Regions from separate parts of the Ruegeria sp. YKSF070 genome, predicted to be linked through region 1. Evidence: riboswitches for the same ligand, from Rfam matches in the RefSeq annotation. Region 1 holds a riboswitch; the other holds the start of a gene.
The links. Region 1 has a riboswitch for cobalamin ahead of AC2FL1_RS08375 (CbtB domain-containing protein). Riboswitches for the same ligand answer to the same signal wherever they lie in the genome.
Positions count from the first base shown of each region.

Region 2: it holds a riboswitch for cobalamin, as region 1 does, so the genes downstream of both, AC2FL1_RS18565 (hypothetical protein) here and AC2FL1_RS08375 (CbtB domain-containing protein) in region 1, are expected to answer to the same signal.

Region 1 is NZ_JBXWRD010000011.1:43,503-51,375, reverse strand. It holds gene AC2FL1_RS08400 (cobalamin biosynthesis protein) at 1-140, shown strand, start outside; gene cobM (precorrin-4 C(11)-methyltransferase) at 137-931, shown strand; gene AC2FL1_RS08390 (cobyrinic acid a,c-diamide synthase CobB) at 918-2,240, shown strand; gene cobA (uroporphyrinogen-III C-methyltransferase) at 2,237-2,965, shown strand; gene cobF (precorrin-6A synthase (deacetylating)) at 2,958-3,701, shown strand; cobalamin riboswitch at 3,745-3,955, shown strand; gene AC2FL1_RS08375 (CbtB domain-containing protein) at 3,991-4,161, shown strand; gene AC2FL1_RS08370 (CbtA family protein) at 4,165-4,863, shown strand; gene AC2FL1_RS08365 (hypothetical protein) at 4,927-5,421, shown strand; gene AC2FL1_RS08360 (DUF1636 family protein) at 5,409-5,765, opposite strand; gene AC2FL1_RS08355 (LysR substrate-binding domain-containing protein) at 5,821-6,771, opposite strand; gene AC2FL1_RS08350 (aspartate dehydrogenase) at 6,805-7,632, opposite strand; gene AC2FL1_RS08345 (xanthine dehydrogenase family protein molybdopterin-binding subunit) at 7,716-7,873, shown strand, end outside.
Region 2 is NZ_JBXWRD010000045.1:22,632-30,504, reverse strand. It holds gene AC2FL1_RS18595 (5'-nucleotidase C-terminal domain-containing protein) at 1-24, shown strand, start outside; RNA gene ffs (signal recognition particle sRNA small type) at 64-162, shown strand; gene rsgA (ribosome small subunit-dependent GTPase A) at 338-1,369, shown strand; gene AC2FL1_RS18580 (alpha/beta hydrolase family protein) at 1,393-2,253, opposite strand; gene AC2FL1_RS18575 (TetR/AcrR family transcriptional regulator) at 2,337-2,894, shown strand; gene ypfJ (KPN_02809 family neutral zinc metallopeptidase) at 2,891-3,739, opposite strand; cobalamin riboswitch at 3,845-4,056, shown strand; gene AC2FL1_RS18565 (hypothetical protein) at 4,142-4,540, shown strand; gene AC2FL1_RS18560 (protein-tyrosine phosphatase family protein) at 4,545-5,042, opposite strand; gene AC2FL1_RS18555 (hypothetical protein) at 5,177-5,761, opposite strand; gene AC2FL1_RS18550 (DNA polymerase III subunit gamma/tau) at 5,849-7,618, shown strand; gene AC2FL1_RS18545 (GNAT family N-acetyltransferase) at 7,697-7,873, opposite strand, start outside.

The DNA.
Region 1 (7,873 bases):
GCGCCAGCTATGGCACCGGCAGCGTGGCCGAGGCCGCGGCGCTGGTCGCCGCCGGGCCGGGCGCGCGGCTGATCACCCCAAGACAGATATCGGACGACCGGCGCGCCACCTGCGCCCTCGCCATCGGAGACCAGACATGACCGTACATTTCATCGGCGCCGGACCGGGCGCTGCCGACCTGCTCACCCTGCGTGGCCGCGATATCATCGCCTCCTGCCCGGTCTGCCTTTATGCCGGGTCGCTGGTGCCCGAGGAGATCCTGAGCCATTGCCCCGAGGGGGCAAGGATCGTCAACACCGCGCCGATGGATCTGGATCAGATCATGGCCGAGATCGAGGCCGCGCATAAGGCCGGGCAGGATGTGGCGCGGCTGCATTCGGGTGATCTGTCGGTCTGGTCGGCCATGGGCGAGCAGATCCGGCGGCTGAAACAGATGGGCATCCCGGTCAGCGTTACACCCGGCGTACCGTCGTTCGCGGCCGCTGCTGCCGCGCTGGGGACCGAGCTGACCCTGCCGGGTCTGGGGCAATCGGTGGTGCTGACCCGCACGCCCGGTCGCGCCTCGTCGATGCCCGAGGGCGAGAGCCTGGAGAACTTCGCCCGCACCGGTGCCACGCTGGCCATCCACCTGTCGATCGGCAATCTGGACAAGGTGGTCGCCGATTTGACCCCGCACTACGGCGCCGATTGCCCGGTGGCGGTGGTCTATCGCGCCAGCTGGCCCGACGAACGGATCATCCGCGCCACGCTGGAGACGCTGAAAGAGTCGCTGGACGAAAGCATCTCGCGCACCGCGCTGATCCTGGTGGGACCGGTTCTGAAGGGTGAGGGGTTTGACGAAAGCTGCCTCTATTCCCGCGAATACGACCGCCGTTACCGGCCGCAAAGCGCCGACAGCCCGTGGTCGAGCTGGAGCCATGGCGATGACTAACCCCCCCGGCCTGATGATCTCGGCCCCGGCCTCGGGCACCGGCAAGACCACTGTCATGCTGGGGCTGTTGCGCGCGCTGGCCGAAGACGGGCTGGTGGTGCAGCCCTTCAAGAGCGGACCCGATTATATCGACCCTGCCTTTCACCTAGCGGCGGCGGGGCGGGCCTCGTTCAACCTCGACAGCTGGGCGATGGGCGAGCGGCTGCTGGGTGCCGTTGCCGCGCAGGCGGCTGGCGCCGATATCGTGGTAGCCGAAGGGTCGATGGGCCTGTTCGACGGTGTCGCCAAACCCGGCGAGACCGGCCACGGTTCGAGCGCCGAGACCGCGCTCAGGATGGGCTGGCCGGTGGTGCTGGTCCTCGATGTGGGTGGACAGGCGCAATCGGCGGCGGCCACGGCGCTGGGATTCCGGATGTACAATCCCGACCTGCCCTTTGCCGGGGTGATCCTGAACCGCTGTGCCAGCCCCCGGCACGAGCGGCTGACCCGGCTGGGCATGGAGCGCGCGGGCCTGCCGGTGCTGGGCGTGCTGCCCCGGCGTGGCGACCTGACCCTGCCCGAGCGGCATCTGGGCCTCATTCAGGCGGTGGAACATCCCGACCTGGAGGCCGCCATCGCGGGCTATGCCGCATTCCTGCGCGAACATGTCGACCTGGACTCGATCCGGGCCGCCGCCTCTTCAAGCCCTGCAGGGCTTTCCTCGGCACCGCTGCCGCCGCCCCCGGCCCAGCGCATCGCGCTGGCGCGGGATGCAGCGTTTTCCTTCACCTATCCGCATCTCCTGGAAGGCTGGCGCGCGGGTGGCGCCGAGATCCTGCCGTTTTCACCGCTGGCCGACGAGGCCCCCGCGCCCGATGCCGATCTGGTCTGGCTGCCCGGCGGCTATCCCGAACTGCATGCGGGCACACTCGCCGCCGCCAATACCTTTCGCGCGGGGCTGAGACGACATGCCGAAACCCGGCCCGTGCATGGCGAATGCGGCGGCTACATGGCATTGGGTGAGGCGCTGATCGACAAGGACGGCACCCGCCACCGGATGGCGGGTCTGTTGGGCCTCGTCACCTCGTATGACAAGCGCAAGTTCAACCTGGGCTATCGCCGGGCCGAATTGCTGGGGCCCCTGCCCGGCTATGGTACCGGTGCCACCCTGCGCGGGCACGAGTTCCACTATTCCTCGATCCTGGAACAGCCCGACGCGCCGCTGGCCCGTGTTTTCGATGCCGAAGGCGTCGAGGGGCCGCAAACCGGGTCCGTGCGCGGGAATGTCACCGGCACCTTCTTTCACCTGATCGCAGAGGCGGGATCATGAGCGGTTTTGTCTCCTTCGTCGGCTCGGGGCCGGGCGACCCGGACCTGTTGACGCTGAAAGCTGTGGACCGGCTGGGCAAGGCAGACGCGGTGCTGTTCGACGATCTGTCGAGCGGTCCGATCCTGACCCATGCGCGCGCGGATGCCGATCTGGTGGGGGTGGGCAAGCGGGCGGGCCGCGCCTCGCCCAAGCAGGACCATGTGAGCCGCCTGCTGGTGGATTATGCGCAGACCGGCGCCCACGTCGTGCGGCTGAAATCCGGCGATGGCGGTCTCTTTGGCCGGCTGGAGGAGGAACTGGTCGCGCTGCGCGCGGCCGGGATCGGATACGAGATCATCCCCGGCATCCCCTCGGCGGTGGCGGCGGCGGCGGCGGCGGGCATCCCGCTGACCCGACGGCTGACCGCGCGGCGGGTGCAATTCGTCACCGGCCATGACGTCAGCGGGCAATTGCCCCCCGACCTGAACCTGCCCGCACTCGCGGATGCTCAGGCCACCACGGTCGTGTTCATGGGCAAGCGCACCTTTCCGTTGCTGCTCGACGCGCTCGAAGCGCATGGCCTGCCGCGTACGACGCCTGCGTTGATGGCCGAAAGCGTCTCGACCCCTGAACAGCGCCTGACACGCGCCACCATGGGCGAACTGGCCGAGCGGCTGGCAGAGGAGGTGGGCACCGCCCCTGCCCTGATCCTTTATGGTCCGCTGGCGGAGTTCGGCGATGGTTGAGCTACTCCTGATCGGAATCGGCACTGGCAATCCCGACCATGTCACCCGCGAAGGCATCGCCGCCATTCGCGCCGCCGATCTGATCCTGATCCCGCGCAAGGGGGCGGGGAAATCCGATCTGGCCGGGCTGCGCGAGCGCATCATCACTGACGCCACCGACACCCCGCCGCAGATCGCCTATTTCGACATCCCCGCGCGCCGGGCTGACGACGGGTATCTGAAGGGCGTCGACGACTGGCACGATGCAATCGCCCTGCGCTGGCAGGCGGCGATGGAGGACCACCCCGGCGCGGCGCGGGTGGCGTTGCTGATCTGGGGAGACCCGTCGCTTTATGACAGTTCGCTGCGAATCGCGGCACGGCTCGATCCGCAACCCAAGGTGCGGGTGATTCCCGGCATCACGGCGCTTCAGGCCCTGACGGCGGCACATGGCATTCCGATCAACGAATTAGGCGCACCGTTTCTGGTCACAACCGGGCGGCGCCTGCGCGACGAAGGCTGGCCCCCCGCCGTGGATACCGCGGCCGTGATGCTGGACGGCGAATGCTCGTTCCAGGCCTTGGATATGTCCGATTACCACATCTGGTGGGGCGCCTATGTGGGTATGGAGGAACAGATTCTGGTGGCGGGTCCATTGGCCGCGGTGGCGGGAGAAATCGTCGAAACCCGTGCCCGCGCGCGGGCCGATCATGGCTGGATCATGGATATCTATCTTTTGAAAAAGCGCGGAAACTGACCGGAAAGGTCGCAAATGACGATTGCGCCGGGCGCGCGTTCGCGGCTAAATGGAGGGGTCTGGTCCTGCCGGAGCAATCCGGATGCTAAGAGGGAATTTGGTGCGACCGCCCGCCGGTTCAAGCCAAAGCCGCCCCCGCGACTGTAAGCGGTGAGCCGCTGTTCAACCAGCCACTCCCGGGTTCGCTCCGGGGGGAAGGCGAACAGAGGCACCGACCCGCGAGCCAGGAGACCTGCCAGACAGGTAATGAAACACCGGCCGTCGGGTGCGGCGGCAAGGAGGAAATGACATGACGACCAAAACTCTCAAGGCATCGGCCACCGGTTCCGCGATCCTTCCGGCCCTGTTCGCCGTAATCCTGGGCCTGGGCATCGTGACCCTGGCGGGCCATGTGCAGGCATCCGCACTGCATGACGCCGCCCACGACGTGCGCCACGCAACCGGCTTTCCCTGCCACTGAACCATGTTCAGTCGCATTCTGACCAGCGCGTTGTTCGCTGGCGCTGCAGCAGGGCTGATTGCCGCCTTGCTGCAGTTTCTGTTCGTGCAGCCCGTGTTGCTGCATGCCGAGTTGTATGAATCCGGCGAACTGGTTCATTTCGGCGCCGAGGCGGTAAGTGCCCAGCCCGACCTGCCCGGTATGTTCGCCGATCCGATGCGCGATGCGCTCACGGTCGTTTTTGCGATGCTGACCTATACCGGCTATGCAGTTGTCATGGTTGCCCTGATGTCGGTGGCCGAGGGGATGGGCCATGCGGTGACCGCGCGCGCCGGTCTGCTTTGGGGGCTGGCCGGGTTCATCACCTTTCACTTCGCGCCCGGCCTGTCGCTGGCGCCCGAGGTGCCCGGTGTGTCCTATACAGATATCACCGCCCGCCAGATCTGGTGGACCGCGACCGTAGCCGCGGCAGGCATCGCCATGTGGCTGATCGCCTTCGGTGGCAACCTGATGGCCTATGGCGCCGCCGCGCTGCTGTTGATGGCGCCGCATCTGATCGGCGCGCCCGAGCCTGACAGCTTTGCCGGCCCGGTCCCCACCGAGCTGGGCGCGCTGTTTGCCGCCCGCGCCTTTGGTGTCGGGATGGCGGCCTGGGTGCTGCTGGGTGGCTTCGCGGGTTACTTCTGGCAGACCGAGAGCAAGCGCGCCGAAGCGCACGCCTGATCCGCCAGCCCATATGCCCCGCCGGACCCATCCGGCGGGGTTTTTCTTTGCTAGGAGACTGATATGTCCCGCTCTCTCGCTCTGTTCGCCATCGGCCTTGTCTTTGGTGGCGGTGCCGGTTTCGTAACCGCGGCGGCCTATGGCGTTACCTTTGACGGTCATGATCATGGCGACACGGCCCAGCATGGCGCCCATGACGTGGCGCAAGGCGGCCACGACCACGCCCAGGCCACCCATCTGCCCGCTGGCCCCGACGCACCCGGTGTGTCCGTAGCACTGACCCGTGATCCGATGTCGGGTTGGAACCTGCATGTAAGCCCGCAGAATTTCCGCTTTGCCCCCGAAAATGCCTCGGCCAGTGACGTGCCGGGCGAAGGCCATGCTCATGTTTATGTCAACGGCGTGAAACTGGCCCGGCTCTATGGCGAATGGATGCATATCCCCGACCTGCCCAAAGGCCCGGTCGAGGTGAAGGTCTCGCTGAACGCCAACAGCCACAGCCCGCTGATGGTCGATGGCACCCCGGTCGAGGCCGTGGTCACGGTTCAGGTGGAATAGGCCGGAATCCGCGCCAGCAGGCATTCCCGCAACCGTCCGCAGGGACGGGCATCGGAAATCCAGCCTCCGGGGCTATCCAGATAGACACGGCAGGTGGCGGCGATATCGTCGGCATCCGCCACCACGTCGAGATCCGAGAACACATAGCTGGCCCGCCCCGGCCCCTGAAGGGCCAGCGCCACCGGGGTGGCGCAGGCGCCGAAACAGGCATGCTCCACCAGCTCCACCCTCCCGCTCAGCCCGGCGCGCGCCAGCGCCTCGGCCACGGCGGCACGCTCGGCCCCTTGGTCACGGTCCCGGTCGTCCTGACAGCTGGAGCAAAGGGAAAGGCGCATGTCGCTCATGGTGTCTCCTTGATCGGTGCCGCAGATGTGGCGCATCGGGTCCACCGAGGCAAGCTCAACGCGTCATTTGCGCGGCCTCAACCCGCAGCGCATCCAGCACGCCGGCGACCGAGGGCGACAGGCTGGCGGATTTGCGCATCGACACACCCACCGGCCCGATCGGGATCGGCACCGGCCAGTCGACCCGCGCCAGCGCCCCCGCGCTGATATCGTGGCGCGGCACATGCGCGGGCATCACCGCCAGCATGTCCGACCCCAGCAACAGACCCCGGTTGGCCAGGTAAGAGACCGATTCCACCGCATAGGGTGGCGCGCCGCCGCCCAGATCGACAAAGACCTGATCCAGCTGGCGGCGCAACGTGGTTTCCGCCGGTGGCAGGATCCAGGGGTATTCCATCAGGTCGGTCAGCACGGGCGCTGCGTGGCGATGCACCGGATGGTCGCTCCGGGCGACACAGATCACCTCTTCGTCGAACAGCCGTTCCTGCACGATCTCGGCCCGGTGCCGGTGCATCGGCAAGCGCCCGACCACCAGATCGACATCGCCCGAGCGCAGCGCCGGCATCAGCACCTCGTTGGTGCCCTCGACCAGTTTCACCACCAGCCCCGGCTTGTCGGTCAGAAGCCGGGTCAGCACGCGGGGCAGAAACTCGGCCGAGGCGGCCAGCAGCGTACCCACCACCACGCGCCCGCCATTGCCCTCGTTCAGATCGTCAAGCTCTTGGGCGGCATGGGAAATCTGCGCCAGGATCAGCTTGCCATGCCGGATCAGGGCCGCCCCGAACACGGTGGGCACCATGCCGCGATTGGTGCGGTCGAACAGCTGCACGTCGAAATCCAGCTCCAGATCCTTGATCAGCTTTGTTGCGGCGGGTTGGGACATGTTCAGCGCCTGCGCCGCGTGCAGGATCGAATGCCGCTCGCCCACGGCGACCAGCAGGCGCAGCTGTTTCAGCTTGAGCCGGGTCAATACACGCTCGACGATGCGGATCTGGGTGCGGTTCATGGGTTTCGCGATATCACGAAGCGTGGCTATCGGTCAAAGCGATAGCCGGATCGCCGCGCCGCGCTGTCGCAGCGCCGCCAGCAGGCTGAGCGCGGTCAGCGCCGAGGAACGTGGATTGCTCGGCAGCGGCAACCCCTCGATCTGAAACCGGAACCGGCCAAAAGCGCCTTCGGCCGCGATCTCGTGGATATTGGCGGTAGCGCCCGGATCGGCGATCAGCTCGGCCCGGGTGGCGTCCAGCCCGGCCCCGGCAAGCGCCACGGCGGCGGCCACATTGGCATTCTTGGGATAGGCTTGCGCCGCCGCGCGCGCGGTGCCGGTGAAATGGGTGGCGGGTGCGGTTAGCGCGTCCAGATCCAGCACCTTCTCGGCGCGGCTGCCGCGCCAACCCTGCGGCGGTTTGCGCCCGGTATAGGTGACCTGCAAGCCCGTGCCCATCGCCGCCGCCGCCAACGCGTCCAGCGCCCCGATCGCGCCCGAGGCCAGGCAGAGTCGCGTGCCACCGGCGCGGGCGGCAGCCTCCAACTCGGCACAAAAGACCGCATCGGCCAATGCACCGACCGAGACGGTCAGCACCTCGACCCCCGCGCCCAGCGCCGCCACCCCATGGGCGCGCAACCCGGAATGCCCTGCGCAATCGACCAGCAGATCAGGCCGCCCGGGCAGGCCCTGCAAGGCTTGCGCCACCGGCACGCCCAGCGCCGCGCGCGCGGCCTGATCCCGCCCGGGACGGCAAAGCGCCCCGGTCAGCTGCACGCCGACAGGCAGATGCGCCGCCACATGGGCGGCAATGGGTCCATGCCCGATCAGTGCTATCCTCACCCTGTCCCCCTTTGGCCAACTGCCCCATAGTTTCCACATATCAGAACGATTGTGATATGCCGATTGCGGATAACAGGATGCAATTTCGCGATTTGTACCCGCCCGGTCAGGCTTGCAGGATCGTGGCACCCGCCACCGCAACCGAGACCCCCGTGACCCGATCCGCGCCCTATACCGGACAAGCGCTGCCCCGGCGCGAAGACCCCCGCCTGCTGCGGGGCGAGGGGCAGTATACGGGTGATATCCGCCTGCCGGGGGCGCTGCACCTAGCCTTTCTGCG
Region 2 (7,873 bases), on a different contig from region 1:
CTCTGCCTGCGCGTCGGGCTTTGAGATCTTGTCATCCCGGCCCGACCCGCCTATATCGGGTCGCGAGAGGTTGGCGCGGGCGAGCGCCTCGCCAACCTGGTCAGGTCCGGAAGGAAGCAGCCACAACGAGTCCCGCTTGGGTCGATGTCCAGCCTCTCACTTGCACCGCCGCGCCTGCGGCACCCGGAATTCTGTAGCATGCGGAGGGATGTATGATTGTAGCAAAGACCCTTCGGGCAGAGCGGTTCTGACGACTCATACCCCTGCCTGAACCCGTTCCGGCCGGATGCGCGTGCGCCATCCGCCCGCCTTGCGTTCTTTCGCAACAGGCAGACCGATGTCTCTTACACTCCCGGACCTTGGATGGTCCTCTTTCTTTGCCGCGCAGGCCGCGGCCCATTCCGGCTGTACGCCCTATCGCCTGACAGCCATTCACCGCAGCGCCCTGACCGGATTGTCGCCCGAGGGCGAAACGCTGTTGATCACGCCGCCCGACCAGCCGACCGGCGCCTTTGCCGTGGGCGACTGGGTCCTGGCCGATCCCGAGCACCGCGTCCGGCATCTGCTCGACCGGCGCAGCCTGTTGAAACGGCGCGCGGCGGGAACCGGGGCCGAGGCGCAGTTGATCGCGGCCAATGTCGATGTGCTGTTCATCACCAGTTCCTGCAACGCCGATTTCAACCTGCCCCGGTTGGAGCGCTATCTGGCGCTGACCCATCAGGCCGGGTGTTATCCCGTTGTGGTGCTGACCAAGGCCGACACCTGTGCCGACCCCCGCGCCTATGTCGCGCGGGCCGAGGCGCTGGCGCCGTTTCTGACGGTGCTGGCGGTCAACGCGCTTGATCCTGCCGATCTGGATAGGGTCCTTTCATGGTGCCCCTCCGGCCAGACAGGGGCGCTGGTGGGCTCTTCAGGCGTGGGCAAGACCACGTTGATGAATGGCCTCACCGGTACGCAGGAGGCCACGGCCGGTATCCGCGAGGACGATGCCAAGGGCCGTCACACCACCACCGCCCGTGCCCTGCGGCGGACGGTCAACGGCGGCTGGCTGGTCGATACACCAGGCATGCGCGCTCTGCGTCTGCTGGATGCGGGCGACGGGATCGACGAGGTTTTTCAGGACCTCTCGGACCTCGCCACCAGCTGTCGTTTCTCGGATTGCGGACATGACAGCGAACCGGGCTGCGCCATCCAGGCAGCCATTGCGGCGGGCACGCTGGAACCCGCTCGCCTCGACCGCTGGCGCAAGCTGAAGCGCGAGGATGCGCGCAACTCGGAAAGCGTGGCCGAGGCGCGCTCACGCGACAAGGCGTTCGGCAAGATGGTCCGCGCGGTGATGCGCGACAAGCAGGGCCGGAACAAGGGCTGAACAGCCCCGGGATCGCCCCCTCCTCAGGGGGCGATCAGCCGAGGCCAGAGTGCGGCATTGCGCCGGGCAAACGCGCCCAGATGGCCGATTTCGCGTACCCCGTGTTCCTTTGGCCGCAACAGGTGCCGCCGGGCGCTGTCGCCATAGAGTTCGGCCAGTCGCCAGACACATTCGGGTGGGATCGTATCGTCATCTTCGCAGGCAAAGAGATCGACTTGCGCGCCCGAGCGGCCCCAATCGGGTTTCGGCAGGCGGGTGCCTGTCTCGGGTAAATATGCGCCGGGCGTTGTGCACCAGCGCCGCCATTCCCAATAGACGCCGGGCGGCAGATCGGTGCCAAAGCCAATCGCGCGCCCCGGCAGATAGCCTAAGGTCTTGACCAGCAGGGGCGCATGACCAAACCAGAACAGCCGCGCCAGCGCCTGATAGGGCCAGGGGTGGTCCGAGTGATGCACCAGCCCGGAACAGACGCAGATCATGCGCGCGATGGGCTCGATCCCCGGTTGCAGTGGCCCCAGCATGGCGCCAACCGAATGGCCGATCACCCAGAGCGGCAGATCGGGAAACCGGCGCTGCATTTCGGCATAGGCGGCGGGCATGTCAAGGAGCGCCCAGTCGGACATGGTGGCGGTCGAGGCCGCAAGCGGCCCCCTCGTCGAATGGCCGAAATCGCGATAATCATAGGTCAGGCAGGCCATGCCCCGCTCGGCCGCCAGCCAGGTGGCGAAATGCTGGTAATACTCACGCGGCACCCCGGTGGCGCTGTTGATCACAATCGCAACTCGGGGCGTGCCCACCGGCAGATAGAGCCGCCCCGACAGCTGCGCCGATCCGGACGTAAAATGAAAATCCTCGACCCCGACAGATGTCTGCATATCCAGCATTGCGACCTCCAGAATTACTAGACCGATTGGTCTATTTCTCATGTCTGGACCAATCGGTCCAGAGCTGTCAATATCCTCGGCACATGACCCAACGTCCACTTCCGACCAAAGATCGCCTGATCCGCACCGCCGCCCAGCTGTTCCAGCGCCGGGGGTATCATGGCGTTGGATTGTCCGAACTGCTGGCCGAGGCAGAGGCGCCCAAGGGCTCGCTCTATCACCACTTTCCCAATGGGAAATCCGACCTGGCACTGGCCTCGGCCACCTGGGCCTCGGACGAGATGCTGCGGCTGATCGCGGCCTCGTTCGAACCGGCCGACAGTTTCCATGACGGGATGCAGGTGCTGTGCGGCAAGGTCGCGAAGCTCTTTGACAAGTCAGGCCAATGGGATGGCTGCCCGATCTCGTCGACCCTGTTCGAAGGCCCGGACAACGCCGCGTTTCGCGCCCATGCCCGCCACCTGTTCGAAGGCTGGATTACCGAGGGCGCGCATCATGCCAGACGCTTTGGGCTAACCGATCCGCAAAAGATCGCCGAGACCATGTTCATCCTGCTGCAAGGCGGCTGGATGCTGGCCCGCGCCCGGCAATCCTCGGACGTGCTGCGCCGTTTGCCCGAGATGCTGCCGCGCGCGGATTAGAGCCTGTTGGTGTTGAACGTGTCGCAGCTTGCGACCCGGCCACTTTTATAGCCGCGATCGAACCAGGATGCCCGCTGCGCCGACGTGCCGTGCGTAAAGGTATGCGGTTGCGGCACCCGGCCCGCCTGCCGTTGCAGCCGGTCGTCGCCGATCATCCGGGCGGCGTTCAGCGCTTCATCCAGATCGCCGCGTTCCATCAGGCCCTGGACCGAGCGCGCCCAGACACCCGACAGGCAATCGGCCTGCAATTCCAGCCGCACGGTCAGCGCGTTGGCCTCGACCTGCGAGGATTGCCGGCGGGCCTGATCCACCTGACCGAGAATGCCCAACTGGTTCTGCACGTGATGGCCCACTTCGTGTGCGATTACATAGGCGGCGGCGAAATCGCCACCCGCCTGCAACCGCCGCGCCAGCGTGGCAAAGAAATCGGTGTCGAGATAGGCCTTTTGATCGGCGGGGCAGTAGAATGGTCCGGTCGCGCCTGAGGCGCCGCCACAGGGGCTGGACGTCACCTGAGAGAACAGCACCAGCGTCGGCGGGATGTAGTCACGGCCCAGTTGGTCGCGGAACACGGTGCCCCAGACATCCTCGGTCGTGGCCAATACGCGCGAGACGAATTCGCCCGCCTGCCGCTCTTCGGCGGTCAGTTCCTTGGGTGTGCTCTGGCTCGGGCCCGGCCGTTCGGTCAGGAACGGGGTGACGTCGATGCCGGTGAAAGCGCCGATAACCAAGAGCAGCAGAACCCCGCCGATACCCAGCCCGCGCCCGCCGATGGCCATGCCACCGCCACGTCGCCCGCGACGATCCTCGACATGCCTGCTGCCGCGTACTCCTCTCAACCGCATGCCGACACCCTTCTTCAGCCTGACTACTCGATACCGATACTAGCATCCCGCCGCATGGGGAAAAACACGGCACGAACACCCGGCTTGACTCCGGCCCGCAACACCCGCTACCGCTAAGGCGATGGTTCTCGGTGACACATGCGCCGGGATGAAAAGGGAACACGGTGCGGCCCCCTGGCGACAGAGGACCAATGCCGAGACTGCCCCCGCAACTGTAAGCGGTGAGCGATGCCGAAATGCCACTGGCCCCCGGGCCGGGAAGGCCGGCAAAGCCTGGACCCGCAAGTCAGGAGACCTGCCATCGCAACCGTAACTCGAACCCGGGCGGGGTGTCCGGACGGGATGCCTTGGCCCTGGTCGGCCGGTCCCCGACACCCTGTTCCACCGCGCGGAGGGCGCAGGATGATCTGGACTACAAGAACGCATGAATTTGCCGCAACGCTCTGTCGCCGAACCGGCAGGCCTTGCCCGGCGCTGTCGGCATTGGCCGAGAACCTCGCCCGCGCGCTGCGTCAGGCTGAACCGATGACCGATGCAGGTTTCGCGATAGAGGGGCATTGCGAGATGCCCCCGTGTGGAGCAGGTTGCATGGCCCGCTACGCCGCCTCGCACAGCCGGATCCGCGTGTTCTGCGGCGTCGACGAAGACACCGCCCTGTCGCATCTGAATCGCTTTGCCGATGCGCTGATGGCGCCCGACGGAGCGGGATTTGCCGCCGGGCCGGGCCCGGTACCATGCGCCATGGCCGAGGCCCGGCCCCGCTGCGTCCACTCTGCTGCGCCAGCGCAAGCAACGGCCTGAAGGATCAGTCCCGGATAGCACGCCCAGCCAGCGCCCAGTCCATCTGGGCGTCGGTTTCCACCGCGCAGGGGCGGACCGACCGCAAATGCGCAAGCGCCGCCTTGGGCTCTTCGCCCGTCTCGATCATCAGGCGCAACGCCGCCATGCCCGACCGGCCACAGCCACCCTTGCAATGGATCAATACGCGCCCGCCGCCGTGCAGAGCATGCCGGGCCGATTTGCTGATCGCCTTCCATTTGATCTCGGCATCACGGCCAGGCACTCCGAAATCATCGACCGGCAGATGAGCCCAGCGGCAGGCGCGACTCTGGATATCAGCACCAAAATTGCGCGCACCGTGCTGCAGCATCTCGACCTCGGTCGTCATCGAGATCACCAGCCCGGGCGCCCAGGACCCGATCAGATCGACATCGCCGGAATAATCGCCCGACCGTCCCGGCAACTGGCAGATCGCCAATGTGCCGCCGCCGACTTGCAGCGCATAGAGAACCAGCTGCGCCATCTGCGGTATCCCTTCCCGACCGACCATTGCCACGGGGCGTGGCGATCCTGACCCCAAGGGTAGAATGGCCTTTAACGCGGCGTTATCGCAAGACAAGATACCCGTGAACAGATCAAACAGCGCCGCGACGCGGGTCAGCGGTTGTCTATATACACGCGAATCTGATCCCGGGTCACGCCCTGAGCGCCGATCAGATGTGCCACCGGAATGCCGTTGATCGGGACCATGGTCCCGGTCTCGTCATCAAGCTCTTGCACGCTGACCCGTGTCTCTCCAACGGAGCCGGGACGCAGCAGCAAAGCTTCGCCCTTCAGGGTCAGGACATCTCGTGCCGTATCGAAATCGGTGATCGTGACAACGTCATAGCCATCCGCAACGCCGCTATAATTCTCGATCACCACCTGGTCGGCCCCACCCCCGGTGGTGACCAGGTCCCCCTCATCCACGACCAGGGTATCGCGCCCGACGCCACCCTTGACGGTGTCCGCCGTACCCAGGTCGCCGCGATCGTCCACCGAAACGATGAAGTCGTCGCCCTGCTGTCCGTTAATCAGATTAGAGCCGAAATTGTCGGATATCGCATCGTCGCCCGCGCCACTTGCAATCGTGTAATCGTCCCGAACGGCGTTACCTCCAACGGGAAGGGACTCGACGGAACAGATTCGTATACCCCTGTACCCGTCTGCATCAACCTCGAGACAGGGGAACGCACCCGCCATTTCCAACCCAATCCTGTTCCACCCCTGAAACAATCACACAGGCGGTGGACCTTCGCCCCTCTGCCCAGTACCGTCTGCAGAACCAGAATCCAGCCCCGACGAAAGCAGCCAATGTCCGACGCCTCTCCGACCCCCTATCAGGTGCTGGCCCGCAAGTACCGGCCCGAAACCTTTGCCGATCTGGTCGGGCAGGATTCGATGGTGCGGACGCTTAAAAATGCCTTTGCCGCCGACCGGATCGCGCAAGCGTTCATCATGACCGGCATCCGGGGCACCGGCAAGACGACCACCGCGAGGATCATCGCCAAGGGAATGAACTGTATTGGCCCGGATGGAAATGGCGGGCCGACCACCGAACCTTGCGGGACATGCGAGCATTGCGTGGCCATCATGGAAGGCCGCCATGTCGATGTGATGGAGATGGACGCCGCCAGCCGCACCGGCGTGAACGACATCCGCGAGATCATCGACAGCGTGCGCTATCGCGCCGCCAGCGCGCGTTACAAGATCTATATCATCGACGAGGTTCACATGCTGTCGACCAGCGCCTTCAACGCGCTGCTCAAGACGCTGGAGGAGCCGCCGGCGCATGTGAAATTCATCTTTGCCACGACCGAGATCCGCAAGGTGCCGGTGACAGTGCTGAGCCGCTGCCAGCGGTTTGACCTGCGCCGGATTGAGCCCGAGGACATGATCGCGCTGATGCGCCGGATCGCCGATGCCGAGGGGGCGCAGATCGCCGAAGACGCGCTGGCGCTGATCGTGCGCGCCGCGGAAGGGTCGGCGCGAGATGCGACCTCTCTCCTGGACCAGGCGATCAGCCATGGCGCGGGCGAGACCAGCGCCGAGCAGGTTCGGGCGATGCTGGGACTGGCCGACCGGGGACGGGTGCTGGACCTGATGGACATGATCCTGCGCGGCGATGCGGGCGCGGCACTGACCGAGCTTGGCGCTCAATATGCCGAAGGCGCCGACCCGATGGCAGTGCTGCGCGATCTGGCCGAGATCACCCATTGGGTGTCGGTGGTCAAGATCACGCCCGATGCCGCCGAGGATCCGACCGTTTCGCCCGACGAGCGGGCGCGCGGCCAGCAGATGGCGGATGCGCTGCCGATGCGAGTGCTGACCCGGATGTGGCAGATGCTGCTGAAAGCGCTGGAAGAGGTTGCAGCCGCTCCCAATGCGATGATGGCCGCCGAGATGGCGGTGATCCGGCTGACCCATGTGGCCGATCTGCCCAGCCCCGAAGAGCTGATCAAACGGTTGCAGGACGCGCCACCGCCGCCGAACCCCGGCGGCGGGGTGCGCGGCGGTCAGGGCGCGCCCTCCGCCAACGGGGTGAGCGCCAGCTATGTACCCGCCCCGCGCAGCGGTGGCGGCGGGCCTGTTGCGGCGCTGGCGCAGGATGCGCAAACGGCATTGGCGCGGTTTCCCACATTCGAGCATGTGGTCGAACTGATCCGCGCCAATCGCGACGGCAAGCTGTTGGCGGATATCGAGATGGACCTGCGATTGGTCAGCTATCAGCCGGGCCGGATCGAGTTTCAACCCACCGAGCGCGCCCCCACCGATCTGGCGCAGCGGCTGGGCAGTGCGCTGCAACGCTGGACCGGCAATCGCTGGGCGGTGAGCGTGGTGGCGCAGGGCGGCGACAAGACCATCGACGAGGTGCGCAACGCCGAGAAATACGCGCTGGAGGAGAAGGCCCGCGAACATCCGCTGGTGCAGGCGGTGCTGGCACAGTTTCCCAAGGCGCGGATCACCCATATCGAGACCCCCGAACAGCGCGCTGCCAAGGTGGTGACCGAGGCGCTGCCCGAGGTCGAGGATGAATGGGATCCGTTCGAGGACAGCTGAGCGCCGCCTCTCGAACGCGGAGCGCCGAGAATTTTCGACGAAAATTCTCGGCGCGTCCGTGGCGATCGTCGACGCGCTTCAGACGAGCTTCTTCTGCATGGTGATCGAGGTGGGCCGATCGTAACCGGGATGTGCGGTCTCTCCGGTCTGGACAAAACCAAGCCGAGTAAAGGCGGCGTGGTTCTCCACCAGTTCCACCCGAGTTTCCAGCTCGACAACCGGCAGGCCCAGCGCGCGGGCGCGGGTCTCGGCCTG